2 linked regions of the Desulfosporosinus acidiphilus SJ4 genome follow. The protein of the gene in region 1 interacts with the protein of each later gene in a pairwise test. Links are inferred from orthologs where the notes say so. Each region holds a gene or a part of one and is shown in the gene's direction. Other genes may lie near its edges.

Region 1 (2,970 bases):
TTCGTTGGGGTTGGTGCGTCCAGGGTACGTGACCTCTTTGAACAGGCAAAAAAAAGCGCCCCTTGTATTGTTTTTATTGATGAGATTGATGCCGTCGGAAGACAGCGGGGTGCCGGTTTGGGCGGCGGCCATGATGAACGGGAACAAACTTTGAACCAGCTCCTTGTAGAGATGGATGGATTTAACGGCAACGATGGCGTGATTATTATTGCAGCGACCAATAGGGCTGATGTTCTTGATCCTGCACTTTTACGTCCCGGTCGGTTTGACCGGCAGATCGTTGTTGATGCGCCGGATGTCAAAGGGCGTGAAGAGATCTTAAAAGTCCATGCGAAGGGCAAACCAATTACTAAAGAGGTCGATTTGGAGGTTATAGCGCGTCGAACTGCCGGGTTTACAGGAGCCGATATTTCTAATCTGCTCAATGAAGCGGCGCTTCTCTCTGCCCGCAGAGGAGAAAATCAAATTCGACAGCAAACCATAGAAGAGTCCATTGAACGAGTCATCGCTGGTCCGGAGAAGAAAACTCGGGTTATGAGTGATTTTGAAAGGAAGCTTGTATCGTACCATGAGGCGGGCCATGCCTTGCTTGGCGAACTGCTGACTCATACAGACCCTCTGCATAAAGTATCGATTATCCCGCGTGGAAGGGCTGGCGGATACACTCTCCTGCTTCCTAAAGAAGACCGTAATTATATGACAAAATCTCAGCTGCTGGATCAAGTTACTATGCTCTTAGGCGGGCGCGTAGCCGAATCTGTGATTTTGCATGAAATCAGCACGGGGGCTTCTAACGACTTGGAGCGTGCCACCGGAATCGTTCGTAAAATGATTACCGAACTGGGTATGTCCGAAGAATTAGGGCCGTTGACGTTCGGGCATAAAGAAGAACAAGTTTTTCTGGGCAGAGATATTTCTCGCGACCGGAGCTATAGTGACGCGGTAGCCTATGCGATTGACAAAGAGGCTCGCCGTATTATAGATGACTGTTATCAAAAAGCTCAGACCTTAATCCGGCAAAATATAGACAAGCTTCATGCTATTGCCCAGGCCTTGATGGAGAAAGAAACCTTGGATGTGAACAGCTTTGCAGAATTGATGGCTCAATTTGACAAACCTGCTGCTGAAAATAACAATGATTTGACCGTCAACTTGGAAAAGAAACCAGAAGATCTGCCTGCACAAACCCTAGAAGAAGAACTAAACAAGATCGAATAAAGATTATTTAGAAGGGGAGATTATGTATGGAGAGAACATTTCTGATGTTGAAACCAGATGCGGTTCAGAGGGGGTTAGTTGGAAAAATTATTGCTAAGCTCGAAGATAAGGGGTTTAAGCTTGTGGGGCTGAAGCTGATCCAAGTAGATCGCTCTCTGGCTGAAGCTCATTATGCTGAACATAAGGGCAAAGGGTTCTTTGAGCCAACGGTAGCTTACATTATGTCCTCACCAGTTGTTGCTATGGTTTGGCAAGGTAAAAATGTTGTGGCCTTAGCCAGAGAGCTGATGGGAGCTACAAACCCTGCGAATGCCAATCCTGGATCAATTAGGGGGCAATATGGAATGGATATCAGCCGGAACGTAATCCACGGTTCGGATTCTGTGGCCAGTGCTGAACGAGAGATTGCCCTTTATTTCAAATCTGAGGAACTCGTTGACTATACTAAAGCCGGTGAAGATTGGTTAAGCGAATAGAATTTTCCCTGGCTCAAACAATTTACGCTTAGTCGCTTAAAGATTTGAAATTTCTGATATTAAAATAAGGACGCCCATAAGGGTGTCCTTTTTGAAGATTTTGCACTGTTTTGGAGGTGGCAATGAAATGCAGTTGAGAATAAGGGAACGATCCTTGTTGGGTTTAGGATCCCTGTTAATTGGGTTACTCTTTGTAATGTTGCTCAAAGCACATGGGGTTGCGGGTAAAGATGCCCTTGGACAAGAGACGGCAGTGCCAAGTTTAATCCAGACAGAGCAGGAGAATCAGCAGATTTCTGTGGAGAATGATAAATTGAGGCAAGAACTTGCGAAATATGCGCAAGGTCAAAGTGCCTCGACGTTAGCCAATCAGCAGCTGCAAGATGCAAAAATGAATGCCGGCCTTGTGGCCGTATCGGGTTCGGGGATACGGATTACTCTTGATGATTCAAAACGTACTGCTCAGGGGGATGAAGATCTAAAAAATTATTTTATCCACGAACAATATATTCGAGTAATACTTAACGCCCTATGGAATGGCGGGGCAGAGGCGATTGCAGTCAATGGAGAACGGGTTACTACGAATACTGAGGTTTTTTGCGGAGGTTCTTTTATCCAAATTAATGGTACCCGGCAAATGCCGCCCTACATTATTGATGCCATCGGTGATAAAGGTAATCTCACAGCAGCACTCAAATTTTATGGCTGGGATAGGCTGGGGGATTTTCAACAACAATATGGGATCACCCGTAAACTTGAGATTGCGCAAGATATAACGATACCGGCAGGCAAACTGAGATCATATCGCTTTGCTCAACCTGTTAAGGAGGGATCATGATGCAGCGCTGGAAACGAAGTTTGGCCCTTCCTGTAACGTTAGTTGCTATTGCTTTGGGATTCCTCATTTCTCTGCAGGTTCAAACCCAAAAAAATGTTTCGGCAGCAGAACAAATCAGCGCCGAGCGTTTAAGTCAAATGAAGTCTGTTTTAGCAAATTCGCAAGCACAAAATGCTCAGCTTCAGAAAGAGCATCAGAATTTACTAGCAGAGTTGGATAATGCGCGGAAAAAAGTAGGTACAGATCCCCAGGTGCTGGATCAATTAAAGCAACTGCAAATTCTCGAGGGGACACAAGTGGTAGAAGGTCCCGGAATACAAATAAGTATTGATGATCGTGGAAAAAATGTTGTTTTTCCTATAAGCACTGAGGATATTGCCAGAATGGTTAATACATTGAAATATGCCGGAGCTGAAGCGATTAGTGTGAACGGGCAAC
Region 2 (2,943 bases), 730 kb from region 1 along the record:
TTCTCGGGGCGGCAATGAACAAGCTTTTAAGTTTCCGCGAGCAATGTTGGAACCCGGAAGTTTAGATTTTAGTTTTAGCGGAATGAAATCAGCCGTTTTAAATACCTTGAATTCTGCCCGGATGAAGGGGGAAACTTTGAATGTCCCTGATTTGGCTGCATCGTTTCAGCAAGCGGTGGTAGATGTTTTAGTTCACAAGGCCTTAACAGCTCTTGAACAGACAGGAGTAAAAACGCTGCTCTTAGCAGGCGGCGTGGCAGCCAATCGATTATTAAGGGAAACACTTGACTATGAATTATCGCAACGGAAGGTGCGGCTGGTATATCCCTCGCCAATTTTATGCACCGACAATGGAGCAATGATTGCTACGGCGGGTTATTACCACTTTTTAGAGGGAGATTTTGCTCCTTGGACGCTGAATGCAGTTCCGGGATTAAATTTAAAGTCAATATAGTCATTATTGTGGTTTAAATGAAAATGAATTCGACGAAACAAAGCGAGGAAGTTAGGTTTTCTCGCTTTGTTTCGTATTCTTTTAAAAATTAACTTTTTTGAGTAACGACTCGTTGTGGATAAGGATAATTTGTGGATAATGTGTATAAGTCTGTAGATAACTATAGACAGCGGTTTCAGGGATTTGTGGTTAGCGTGGACAATTCGGATAAAGTTACCCACAGGCCCTGTGGATAGTGTTGATAACTTTTCCTACAAGGCGGTAAAGCTGACTAGTAAGCTGTGGATAAGGATGTGTGTCAATTAAGTTTAAATCTTTAGCAAAACATGACTAAGCAAATTGAAAAAATGAAAATAAGTTCGAAACAATGAAAAGAATTTCTAACTAAAGAAAAACATAAAGGTTTAGTTTAGCTAAAAGTTTTAATTCTGTCCTTGTTTCGCAAGATTATCTGATTAATGTAGAAATTCATCGTTTTTTTAAAAAGTCATGTAGTATTGAGTCATAGTTATTTGATTAAATATTTCGGTACAAAAGATGTTGAAAAATTCTAACTATACATAATAAAAATTATAATCGGAAGAAGGAGTTTGCCGCTGTTGAGCGAATATTTCTAATAAACATGTGATTTTACCGAAAGGCAGTACTAGAGATGAGTGAGGAGAAGTTATTACAAAAAGGTATCAGCCGCAAATGCTGTTTAGCTCAGCGCGCAGGTATGGGGGAGAAAGAGAGACATCACAAGAGCCGGCTTATTCAGGAGAAGATTTTAGCTTTGCCTGAGTATAAGCGAGCTCAAGCCGTTATGCTCTTTCTTAACTTTCGCGATGAAGTAGAGACAACGGATTTAGCTGAAATTACCTTGGCAATGCCGAAACGACTTATCTTGCCACGATGTGCGCCTCGAGGGACGCTTCTGCCAATTGAAGTACGCAATCTTAGAATGGATCTTGAACCAGGGCGCTGGGGAATACGAGAGCCTAAATTGAACCTTGACGAAATAGAACCTTCTGAGATTGATTTAATCCTTGTGCCTGGTGCCGGTTTCGATCTCCGGGGAAATCGTGTGGGATATGGAGGGGGCTTCTATGATCGCTTTTTCGAGCGGCTTAAGCCGACTGTGCCCAGGATTGCCATAGCGTTTGAATGTCAAGTCGTTGATGAAGTCCCTGTGGCTGAGCATGATGTTCAAATGACCATGTTAATTACTGAAAAAAATGTTTATCATTTTGAATCTAGGGAGTAATAGGGGGTATTTACTTGTGCACTGCGTGTGAGGATCTTATCGATCCTAAAGAGATCAAATTAGATGAAATTATTGCCAAGCATCGAAGTGAAAAGGGACCTCTGATTCCGATTTTACAGGCAGCTCAGGAAGTCTATGGGTACTTGCCTGCCCACGTTCTAAAACACATTAGCAAAGCAACACGTATACCGTTAGCTAGAATATATGGTGTGGTCACATTTTATGCTCAATTTCGCTTAACTCCGGTAGGACGTAATCTGATTAATGTTTGTATGGGAACGGCCTGTCATGTCCGCGGAGGAGCCAAAGTCTTAGAAACTCTGGAAAAGGAATTGAAAATTAAAGATGGGGCAACAACGGAAGACGGACGCTTCACCTTAGAAATTGTGGCCTGTATTGGGGCGTGTGGACTCGCGCCGGTAATATCCATAAATAATGAGGTTCATGGGCGATTGCTGCCGGAAAAGATTGCCGGGATATTAGCCAAATACGAGTAGGGGGATAAAGGGATGGCTGAGAATCAAAAGATTCTGGTTTGTGCCGGAACGGGTTGCGCCTCGTCGGGAGCACTTCCAATCATAGATATTTTAAAAGACGAAATAAAGCGTCAAGGACTCGAAGACACTGTTAGTATTGTCGGCACCGGGTGCCAAGGATTTTGCGAAAAGGGACCAACTCTCGTTATTGAACCTCAACATGTTCTTTATACTCGTGTTCAAGGAGAAGATATTGCGGAAATTGTTGCTTCGGATATTATGAAGGGTGAGCGTGTTGAGCGACTATTGTTGTTAGATACGGAAACTCAGCAACCCATTACTAAAATGTCCGACATACGGTTTTTTGCCAAACAACATCGAATTGTCCTTAAGAATTGCGGAGTTATTGACCCTCAGCGCATCGGCGATTACACGGCTCGAGAGGGTTACAAAGCATTAGAAAAAGTGCTCAAAGAGATGAAACCGAATGATGTTATTGAGGAAGTTAAAAAATCAGGATTGCGAGGACGCGGCGGTGCAGGTTTCCCGACAGGTTTAAAGTGGAGCTTCTGCCAACAAACGCCCAGTGACAAAAAATATATTATTTGCAATGCTGATGAAGGAGACCCGGGAGCCTTTATGGATCGGAGTGTTCTGGAAGGTGATCCCCATTCCGTCATTGAAGGAATGCTCATTGGTGCTTATGCCATGGGTGTAGATGAGGGGTATGTTTATTGCCGTGCTGAATATCCATTAGCCATTAAACA

Evidence for each region. The genes of interacting proteins can lie anywhere in the genome.
Region 2: the proteins of ndk (region 1) and DESACI_RS03780 interact in binary tests that used the Escherichia coli proteins (3 or more experiments, as listed by UniProt). The link is inferred for Desulfosporosinus acidiphilus SJ4 from one-to-one orthologs.

The regions. Positions count from the first base shown.
Region 1 is NC_018068.1:76,477-79,446, forward strand. The notes cover bases 40-2,969. They hold ndk (nucleoside-diphosphate kinase), read left to right. Parts: upstream 40-1,244; coding sequence 1,245-1,694; downstream 1,695-2,969. Other genes in these bases: ftsH (ATP-dependent zinc metalloprotease FtsH), read left to right, coding at 40-1,218; DESACI_RS00370 (DUF881 domain-containing protein), read left to right, coding at 1,822-2,532; DESACI_RS00375 (DUF881 domain-containing protein), read left to right, coding at 2,532-2,969. In the rest of the region: more of ftsH, read left to right, coding at 1-39; more of DESACI_RS00375, read left to right, coding at 2,970-2,970. UniProt on the Escherichia coli protein: Major role in the synthesis of nucleoside triphosphates other than ATP. The ATP gamma phosphate is transferred to the NDP beta phosphate via a ping-pong mechanism, using a phosphorylated active-site intermediate.
Region 2 is NC_018068.1:808,808-811,750, forward strand. Bases 1-2,903 are described here. They hold DESACI_RS03780 (5-formyltetrahydrofolate cyclo-ligase), read left to right. Parts: upstream 1-1,106; coding sequence 1,107-1,700; downstream 1,701-2,903. Other genes in these bases: tsaD (tRNA (adenosine(37)-N6)-threonylcarbamoyltransferase complex transferase subunit TsaD), read left to right, coding at 1-454; nuoE (NADH-quinone oxidoreductase subunit NuoE), read left to right, coding at 1,715-2,197; nuoF (NADH-quinone oxidoreductase subunit NuoF), read left to right, coding at 2,210-2,903. Outside these bases: more of nuoF, read left to right, coding at 2,904-2,943. UniProt on the Escherichia coli protein: Involved in the removal of 5-formyltetrahydrofolate.